Regions from separate parts of the Clostridium sp. LIBA-8841 genome, predicted to be linked through region 1. Evidence: riboswitches for the same ligand, from Rfam matches in the RefSeq annotation. Region 1 holds a riboswitch; the other holds the start of a gene.

The links. A riboswitch is a leader RNA that binds a small molecule or an ion and turns the genes downstream of it on or off. The one in region 1 is predicted to bind cyclic di-GMP.
Region 2: another riboswitch for cyclic di-GMP. It lies ahead of AC2A4K_RS01010 (SpaA isopeptide-forming pilin-related protein); the one in region 1 lies ahead of AC2A4K_RS05210 (NPCBM/NEW2 domain-containing protein).

Annotation. Positions count from the first base shown of each region.
Region 1 covers NZ_CM173488.1:1,210,420-1,216,000, reverse strand. The annotation lists gene AC2A4K_RS05210 (NPCBM/NEW2 domain-containing protein) at 1-3,005, opposite strand, end outside; cyclic di-GMP riboswitch class I at 3,173-3,259, opposite strand; gene AC2A4K_RS05205 (endo-beta-N-acetylglucosaminidase) at 3,528-5,581, opposite strand, start outside.
Region 2 covers NZ_CM173488.1:225,339-230,919, forward strand. The annotation lists gene papB (PapB family radical SAM/SPASM ranthipeptide maturase) at 1-941, shown strand, start outside; gene AC2A4K_RS01000 (ABC transporter permease) at 1,150-1,845, shown strand; gene AC2A4K_RS01005 (ABC transporter permease) at 1,890-2,579, shown strand; cyclic di-GMP riboswitch class II at 2,865-2,948, shown strand; gene AC2A4K_RS01010 (SpaA isopeptide-forming pilin-related protein) at 3,011-5,179, shown strand; gene AC2A4K_RS01015 (SpaH/EbpB family LPXTG-anchored major pilin) at 5,183-5,581, shown strand, end outside.

The DNA.
Region 1 (5,581 bases):
GATAAATCCTTTCCGTAAGCTCTCACTTTATATTCATATTTAGTATTAGCTTTTGCTGTTTTATCTGTAAATGAAGTTTTAGTAGTAAATCCAATAACTTCATCATTTCTTGTTATTTCGTATCCTAATAATTCATCATTAGGTATATCTGAAGAGAACTTTATTTCTGGTTGTCTAAAATTATTTTCTTCTATTTCAGAATTCATAACTGGTTTAGCACTTTCATCAATTGAAGGTCCTTTATAATTTATAGAACTATTATTTAAATACCATATTTTTTTAGAAGGCTTATTATACTTAGCTAACTTATCTAAAGTTTCTTTACTAGCCACAAAACCATGACGTCTGAAATATTCTGATAAATCTAAGTTTAATGCATCAGATGAATATTCAACGAATATATCTCTCTTTTCTTGTTCATTCTTTGGAGATGGTTTTCTTTCTCTATAAAGCTTATTTAAATTTGGCCAATAATTCTCATCATACATTTGTAATTGCCAGAATAATCCTAAGCTCTCAAAGTAATGACCATGCACAAATTCTTCATCTCTTTCATTTGGTGCAACATTTGGATAAATCTCTGATTCATAAGGTATTCTATTATCTATGTTGTTAAACTGTACACCCATATGCATAGGAAGCATATTATTAGTAACCTCTCCCCAAGTGCGTCCATTAGTATCCATTCTATGTCCTATTTCGTGTATAAATCCCCAATAACCACCTTTTATAGAATTTGGATTTAACATAGCACTCATAGCACTTTTTTGAACTCCAACATGATCTCCAGAAGCATACATTGCTCCAAAAGGTTGAGCTAATCTCATATGCTCTTTTATATTTTTAGGATTATTAACTTCACTACTTCCATCAAATCCATAGTATTTAAATAGCTCCGCCATTGTTTGATCCCAGAAAGTTGTAGTCTCACTAGGTTTTACTCCTTGATTTATATATGCATCATAGGCTCCAGTTGTAGTTCCTGATAACGTCATTCTATCCGAGTCAACCTCAGCTATATCAAGAACTTTATTAGTTCCAGCTGCATTGTCTTCATCTAGCTTTTTCTTATATTCCACTAAGAAATTTTTAAATTCCTCTTCATTATCACCCTTTTTAAATAAAGGAAATCTTTGAGCACCCTCAATCCTTATAATAGGTGCTTGTCCCTGTTCCTCTGGAGTATATGGGTTTTCTATGTATATAGACCCACCTGGTTTAGGATTACTCTTATAGTTTCCATCCCTATTTACTGTTGGAACAGTTATTTCATTAATTCCAGTATGTAAATTAACAGTTTTTCTCCAACTACTATAACTTCCCTCATTTTGTGAAAAGATTAATCTTGGCATTGGTTTTCCTGCTTCAGCATTGACATAAACTTTTAATTTATCTCCTGGTAAGGCATAAAGTCCTGTTACTTGGAAATTTTCTCCCATACTAGACATGCTTAAAACTTCACTGCCGTATCTTGCTAAATCTCCATATTGAGTAGCAACAAACTTTGTATTTTCAGAATCAATTTTATTGTTTAATATGTCTTTTGCTATATTTAATCTTGATGCTAATTCATCTTTTAAAGGATGATTTTGAACTTCTTGTTCTAAATTATTTATGTATTCACTATTTTTAAATTCTGGTTTTAAATCTGAATAAGTTTTATCAGTGAATATATTTTCAACTTTATCTGCTAACTCATCATTCTTATAAAATTTAAGTTCTGATAAAGTTGCCCAATTCTGATCAGATTTTTTAAACACAAACTTTAATCTCTTAAACTCAGCTTCTTTAAATTTCGCTTCTATAAAGCCACTAGTTTTAGAATAAGAGCCTGTTGCTACTAATTGATATGTGTCTCCTTTAGATGTAGTTGAACCATATATATCAAATTGCTCTGCAAATCCTTTATTATCACTAGGTCTTGCACCATACACAACTCTACTTAATTTAACATTGTTTTTAAAAGTAACTTCTACTTCATTATTAAAGTTATTTCCATTTGCTCTTCCAGTTTCCCAATAAGTTTTTAAGTCTCCATCTATTGCATTCTTTACGTTTTGAGAAGAATATTGGCCTCCATTGTTACTTATTGACTCTATATTACTTTTATCTATTTCAAAAAGTTTATTGTATTCTTCATTATCTTGTAAATTAAACTTCTCTACTTTAGCTTCTTCAGCTTCGATTTTACTGCTTTTAAGTATTCTTTTTGCATTTTCTATGTCTTCTTTAAAGGAATTATATAAAGGGTGTGTTTTTGCTTCCTCTTCTAAAGCATCTAATTTTTCTACTGTATTAAATTCTTCACTAACCTGACTTAGTGTATCATCTTTAAATAATCTATTCATTTTATCTAAAACATCATCAGGCTTATAAAGCATGAATTCTACAGCACTTGCCCAATCTTGATTTGCCTCATCAAAAACAAATTTTAAACGTTTAAACTCAGTAGGTTTAAATTTTATTTGAACTATATCACTATTTGATTTTGAATAATCTCCATCACATACTAATGTGAAATCATCTCCACTTTCACTTGTTGAAGCATACAATTTAAACTTTCTAGCAAATCCTTTACCCATGGCAGAATCACGTCTTGCACCATAAACTATTCTGTTTAACATCGTAGGTTCAGTTAACTCAATTATAACTTCATTCTTGAAGTCTGTTCTATTTGGAGTTCCTGTTTCCCAATGTGTTTTAAGGTCTCCGTCTATAGCTTTGTTAATTGATGAACTTCCATATTGTCCCCCATTATTAGTTATTGACTTAATTTTTTCTCTTTCAATTTTGAATACTTTGTTATACCCTTCAATGTTTTCATTGTTTAGCAAGTCAAATTTTTTGACTGTAGCATCTGTTGAATTTTCTTCTCCAGTTCCTTGAGTTTCAGTTAATACCGCCTTTTCCTTTTGCACTTCGTCTGCCAAAGTTATGATAGCTGGTGTAGAAAAGCTCGATATTACTGCCGCTACAATAATTAATGAAATTTTTTTCTTTAACATAAGTGTTTTACCCCCTACTTTTTTAGCTGGTTATCCAAAAAGAATACATCAAAAAAGGCTACTCCTAAATGAGTAGCCAAAAATGCATAAAATTACATAGAAATAAGCAAATCATACTTAAAACTATTAAATATTAATAAAACAAAATGTATAATAAATATATACCTTTTGGCAACTGGCTAACATTGTTATTTAAAACTTTAGTCCCTATAGCTTTGCGTCCTTAGATTTCTCTAAGTTTGCCTATTGAATTTTCTGTAAGGAAATAATAGCATATTATTTACAATTTTCATATAAAATTCACTTACTTTTTCATATTTTTATAACTAAGTTAAAAAACAACCCATTTTTTTATTAAATCGCAAATAAAATCCATTATTATTTAATACTTAATATCCACTTGTATACTTTTAAAAATAAACTTAAAATTTCCTATTTTTAAGTTACTACTAAAGATAAAATAAAAAAACTAATGTTATATTAAATAACATTAGTTTTTTTATTTAATAACTATTTTTCACTTTATCTAGCTGTTCTTAAAGTTAATGATTCTTTTTGTGACAGCTCTCCATTTGAATATTTAGCTGCTACTTTAAAGTTATATATTGTATGTCTATTTAACTTTTCAACATTATACTCAGTAACATCTTTTTCAACCTCTGCAATCTTTTTACCATCTTTGTAGATTACATAACCTTCTAATCCATAAGTTGATTCTGGAGCTTCCCATCCTAACTTTACATTTTTTTGTTGAACATCTAAGTCTTTTAGATTTCTTGGTGCTTCAACTTTTACTTCCATTTCAAATTCTCCAAAACCATTATACTTAACTTCATATCTAACAGCCTTTTTACCTGGACTCTTAACTTCTAATATAAAAGAGCCTCCATCCTTATTTACTTCTATTCTATCTAATATTGCAGAACTTTCTCCTGAGCCAACTTTAACTGAAGTCTTTTCTGGAAGAAGTGAATCCATACTTGAATATAGACTTACTATATCACCTTCACCTAATCCTTTTATTTCTAATGTCCCATAGTTTGATGATTCCACAGTAGTTCCTGGCGCTACATATGGTCTTAATTCATAGTTTCCTGGAATACTAGTTTCATCCCAAGCTTCATTTTCATATTCAACGCTCATTCTTAAGCTTTCTTCTTTTCCATCTTCAGCTATAGCATAATAAACTCTTCCTTCTTCACTACCTAAATCTAAATCCTCGAACTTAGCCTCTCCATTTCCATCAATAGTCTTAGTTGCAAAAGGCTCCTCATCTCCTATTGATTTATAAAGATTTACTGTTTGTCCTTCTTTTCCTCTTGTAATAGTTACATAATCCTCTGCTCCAAGATTATTCTTAGCACTTACAAATCTCATAGGAATATAATCAACTTGTTCTGTGTAAGTATCCTCAAATAATTGGAATTCATATATTCTTATTGCACCCCATGGTGAATTTCCTGAATCATCTATTCTTAACCTAAAATGTTGAGAAGTTACTGGCTCTACTAAATTTCTATCAGTAATGGCATCAGTATTTCCTCTTACAGTATCAACTGGCTCATAAGTTTTTCCACCATCATATGAAACCTCTAAGGCAAAATCATTTGTATTAGTATCCTTGGCCTCTCCACCTGCTTCTCCATGCATAACAACCCATCTTTGAACAGTTTTTGGCTCTCCTAAATCAACATTTAACCATCCTGAATAAGCATTAGTCGCACACCATTTACTATTATTTTCTACAGTGCCGTCAACAGCTTTCATAGCAGGTTCTCCACTATTTTCTCTACTTGCTGTTACTGGTTTATTTAATGCAAAGTTAACAGGTTCAGTATTATCTGGAACCTCAGTAGCATCATGAGCTATTCCCCAATCAAAAGTAATACTTTGACCTGTTCCTCTATTGTAATTAACATCAACAGGAACTACTTCTATTTCAAAACTCATTTCTTCTCCATGTCTTTCAAAATCTTGAACATAATAAGCATCATTTGGAGTTGCTCCCATAAGTTCCTTTGATCCATCTGGTTTAATTCTATATATTTCATAGAATGCTAAGTCTTCTTCATTTCCATTCTCTAATCCATTCCAATAAATTCTTGCCTCTGCACTATTAGCATGGTGAACCATTGATTCTTCTAAAACAACTTTACCAGTTTTTAACCCCTTATTATTTGCTTCTGTATCCTCTATAGATAATTGACCTATATTTATATTAAAGTTTTCTATATCAGTTTGACTTTCAAATCCTAAAGATATTGCAGAAATAGTTTTACCAACATGCTCTCCTAAAGGAATTTTAACTTCTGTCCATTCCCCATTGCTATTTTCAGTAACATCAAAGAATGTAAAGTTTTCATAATCATAATTTTCTCCAAAACATAATCCAACTTTCATATTAGGAGCTGAATCTGTTTTATAAACAATTGATAATTCTGTTGAGTCCTTTTCTAAGGCTAAATCTGTACTATAAAGCTTAATATGATTTGGATTTTCAGCTTCTAAATCTCCTTGAATTTTTAAAGAAGAACCTCCATTATAAGCTGTTTTGAAATCAAATTCTGGAGTAAGCT
Region 2 (5,581 bases), 990 kb from region 1:
ATACAGATGAAAGAGAATTATTAATAGCTTTTTTAGGGGGAGAACCTTTATTAAATTTTAAGTTAATTAAAGAAGTCGTTAATTATTGTAAAATAAAAGAGAAAAAATACAATAAGAAATTTTCTTACACAATTACAACTAATGGAACAGTTATTAATGATGAAATAGAAGAATTCTTAGTAGAAAATAATATTTCTATTCAAATAAGTATTGACGGTGTAAAAGAAAAACATAATGAAAATAGATATTTTAGTAATAAAAGAGAATCATACGATGAAATAATAATCAAAACTAAAAATATAAGAAAATATGATAAAATTACTGCCAGAGCAACAGCTACAAAAAATAATTTGAATTTTATTGAAATATTTAACCACTTAAATTCATTAGGATTTAAATGTATTCCAATTGCTTTAGCACAAAATTTACTAGATGATAATGATTATAAAAAAGCGACTGAAGAATATGTAAAATTTATAAATTATTTTGAAAATTTAATAAAAGAAAAGAAATATTTTGAAATAAATAAATTTCCAATGTTAAAGTCAGCTTTAGAGAAAATAGAATTTTCTAATAAAAGATCTTTGGGATGTGGAGCGGGTAGAAATACATATGCTGTAGATATATATGGTAATTTATTTCCTTGTCATAGATTTGTAGCTAACAAAGAATATTGTGTTGGAAGCATATTTAAAAAATTTAATAACATAGATAAATTTATTAAAAAATTCAATGTTTATAGCCATAAACAATGCGAAAATTGTTGGGTGCAAAATTTATGTCTAGGTGGATGTCCAAATGAAAATCTAGTTAATACAGGTAATATTCAAACTTCGAGTTATCGTAATTGTAATTTTACTAAAATAATTTATGAGGAAATAATTAAGTTATATTTACGTTTAGATGACGAAGATAAAAAACATATTTTTGAAAATATTTAATTTGAAAGTTATAAGTTTTAAGAGAGTAATTATACTCTCTTTTTTAGTTTAAATTAATAAATAGATTAATAAGTTGCTAAGAATATAAAAAATGTTGAAATTAAAAATTAATATAAAAGATAGTTTTAAGACAGAAAAAAGAATTTTTCTATTGATAAACTAATTAATAGAGAGATTAGAAGTTTTTTACTTATCAAGGAGGAGAACTATGTTTCATTTGATTAAGTTAGAATTAAAAAAATATAAATTATATAAATACATATTTTTTGCTTTTATATGCATAATTGGTATCTTGACATATATAACAATAACTAATTTATTTACACAAAAAATTATAGAAAGAAATACTACATACGAAATGATTTTTTGGATGGTTGATGTAATTGTTATAGGAACATTTGTTATATTTTCAGCAGTATTAATGACAAAAATAATAATGGATGAATATAAGAATAGAACCATTCTAATTCTTTTTACTTATCCAATAAACAGAAAAAAGGTTATTTTGGCAAAATTAATAATAGTTATTATATTTACAATTATAGTTTTACTAATTGGTAATTTAGTATGTACAGGTTATATGATAATTTTAGAATCAGTTACACAAGGAATAAAGGGAAATTTTAATTTAAGACATTTTATTATAGTGGGCCCTATTATAAGTGTAATCATGGGAATAATTTTATCATTATTTCCTTTTGTAATTGGTATTTTGAAAAAGTCGGGTATAGTTACCATAGTTACAGCAGTAATAATAGCTGCGTTTATGCCTAAGATAATATCTAAAAACACAAATCTAATAATCAATGAAAAAGCTATATTTATTGAAATTGCTGTAATTTTAATGATTTTAGTTATATCAATGTTTTATGTTTTTAAAAAGGAGATAAATAATTATAGGTAAGAAATAATGTTTAGAGACTGATAAATTTTGAAAGGATAAAAAATATGTTTGATTTAATTAAGTTAGAATTTAAGAAATATAAATTACAAAGATATATATTAGCGGCTATTATATGTATAGTCGCAATAATGGCTAGTATGACAAGTGATTTTGTAAAAGATTCAAATAGAGCTATAGATACAGGAAATACAATGTTACGCAATTTAAGAATGAGTATTATGATTGTAACAATAACGTTTATAATATTTTCAGCAGTACTAACAGCAAAAATAATGATAAGTGAATATAAGAATAAAACTATTTTAGTTATGTTTACATATCCAATAAGTAGGAGAAAAATTATTATATCTAAAATGCTTATAGTTGTTGGATTTACTATGATATCTATATTAATTGGAGATTTAGTCTGTTCTTCTTATATGATAATTTTAAATTCTTTTACACATGTAATATATGGAGAATTCGTCTTTGAAAATTTCATGATAGTAGTACTTTTTATAAGTATAATTATTGGAGGTATATTATCATTACTTCCATTTGTTATTGGAAGTATAAAAAAATCATCAGTAGCAACTTTGGTCACCTCAATAATAATTTCAATATTAATACCAATAATAATAGGAATAAGTTCTAATATAAGAAATTTAGTTGTTGTGTCAGTTTTAATAGGGTTAGTAATTGTGGGAATAACTTTTTGTTATATTCTTATAAAAAGTGATATAGTAAATAATTAAATAAAGATTTATGAAAAACAACTCAATTAGTAATAGATTAAAAATTCATTTTTAAAAATAACTTTAATAAATTAAATAAAATGAATTTGTTAAGAAATTTGTTGTTTATTTAGAAATATGGTAACTAAATATAGGAATAAATTATTAATATTAATTATTTGTGATTAATATTAATAATATGTATTCGGAAATTTTACATATATTTTGACAGTTTTCCCAAAATGATGTAGTATACAAGACGAATTCAATTGACCTAAAAACAATTAAAAAGTAAATAAAATGAATACAAATTATAGAAACGTTGAGATATATCCTGTATCTGGGCATCTGGGATATATTGAGTTATTGATGCAACCGGCTATATTTATAAAAATTTATAAATATTAGTCGGTTTTTTTATTTTTAATTTTATTAAAGAAAGGAGGAGTTCTGTGAAGCGAAAGAAAAAGTATTTTATTACGGCCTTAGCAACATTTATTTCTATGCTATTAAGTATAATCTCACCTGGAGTTCTTGTATTTGGTGAAAATTCAAAATTACTTCAAGGTGATGGTGGTGTTGAAATTACAAGTGCTACTTTCCAAAGTAATACTGTCTCAAAAGATATAATCAATACTTTACAAATTGACTATAAGATTTTAGATAAAAGCAAACTAAAACCTGGCGATAAAATTGTTATTGAATTTCCAGATATTTTTAAGGATATAACACCTGTATATTCCGATGCACATTTTACCAGTTGTACTAATAAAAATGGAGTAGTTACTCTAATATTTAATGAAAATGTAGAAAAAGCTGTAACAGGATATCTATCTATACGTGTCACTGGAAATAGCAATATTAGACAAGGTGTAAAATATCCAGTTAACATTGATTTAAATGGACAAACTAAAACAATAGATGTAACAGGTAACGAGTCTCAAGGTGGGGGTTCTGGTAAGTATCCACTTATGTACAAAACAGCTAATTTACCAAACGCTGCTATAGATAAGGATGGGGTAAAGCAATATTATGGAGAAATAACTGATAGAAACAAGCCTATAACATATTATATAGAAATAAATTTAGGTGATGGTATAAATCCACATACTAGACAATATTTAAATAATGCTAAATTTGTTGATAATATTCCAAAAGGAATGGCTTTAGATACAGCAAGTATACATATAAGGAGAGATAGTTTTTCTGGGAAAAGCACAGATGCCACACAAGAGTTTTGGGACAATAATAAACTTAAAGCTGATACTAAATCTTTGGAAGTAGATTTTGGAGATATACCATATGACCATTACTTTATTAGTTATAATACACTTGTTACATCTACTGAAGATGGATATTTAAATAATGCAAATTTATATTATGACAGTGAATCAAAAGATGTACCTTCTAGTCATTATTCAAGATTATCCAAAGATGCAGGTGCTCTAAACGTTTACAAACATGTAGATAAAACAAATGTAACCAATGATCCTAATGATCAAAAAATTAAATATCAAATTAAATTTGATTCTTATGGACATTTTTTAAAAGATACTTTAAATATTGTTGATACATTAGATTCTAGATTAAGTGATATTAAAATAACATCTACTGATCAATTTACTACTAATTTTGATGAAACAACAAAAAAACTGACTATTAAAAATGATAAAGCGGCTATAGATCCTAATGATGATGCTTATATTACTATAGAAGCAAGTATGAAAAATGTTAAGCCAGGAGATGAGGTTAAAAATATTGCATATGTAAATGGCAATCCTACCAATGAAGTTTCTACTAAAAAAAATCCTTTAGTAGAAATAATCAAAATATCTAAAAATGATGCAGAAGCCACTTTACTTGATGGAGCTATTTTTAAACTAACAACTAAAGATGGCAACCCTGTTAAAGATGTCTATGGTAAAGAGATTACCAATATTATAAGTTCATCAGAATCACCAATAACACTAGAATTACCTTATGGTGATTATAAATTAGAAGAAACTAAAGCACCAGATGGATATAAACTTGGTCAGATACCTATTAAATTTAATGTGAATAATCAAAGTAAGGTAGTTAAAGTAGTTGCTAAAGATGATCCACTCCCAACTACTTGTAACTTAGTTATAAATAAAATAGATGAAAAAGATGATCCTATTTTAGGTGCTGAATTTGAATTAGCAAAACAAGACGATCCTGAAAATGCTTTAAAATTTAGCTCTGAACAAGACAATTATGAAATAAATGAAAATGGAACTATAAATTTAGTACCTTTAGGAAATGATGCATCTTTTAAAATTAATAACTTACCTTATGGTAATTACATATTAAAAGAAATAAAGTCTCCTAATGGTTATAAATTAAGTGAAGATATTTATATAACTTTAAACTCTGAAGAAAGCTTTTATAAAATAGGAGAACAAGGCGAAAAAATAATTTTAAATAAAAACTCGGAAATAGATGGATATAGTATTTCAGTAAAAAATATCCCAAGAATAATATTACCTGAAACAGGCGGAAGTGGAACTTTTAAATTTTATTTAATTGGAATTACATTATTAGCAGGGGTATTAATCTTGTTAGTTAGCACTAAATTTATTTTAAAAGAAAGGAAGAATTAATAAATGAAAAACAATATTTTAAAAAAACTTAGTATCTTTATGTCATTCATGTTTATTTTTATTGCAACATCAATCCCTGTATTTGCAGCAACACCATCAATTTCTAAGAATGCACCAACTACAGGTAGTATAACAATAGCAAAAAATGGGGCAACTTTTAATGCATATAAGTTATTAGATGCAACCCAGAGTGGAGATGCTTATGAATATTCACCAACTAGTGAGTTTAAAGGATTTTTTAATAATTCACAATATGGTTCTTATTCTGAAAATGATATACAAAATTTAGATGCAGAACAAACAAAACAATTTGCCGTTGATTTACATAAATATGTTACTGATAATGATGTATTAGGACAAAAACTTTTAGAGGGACAAGAAAATACTGTTAATTTAGGATAT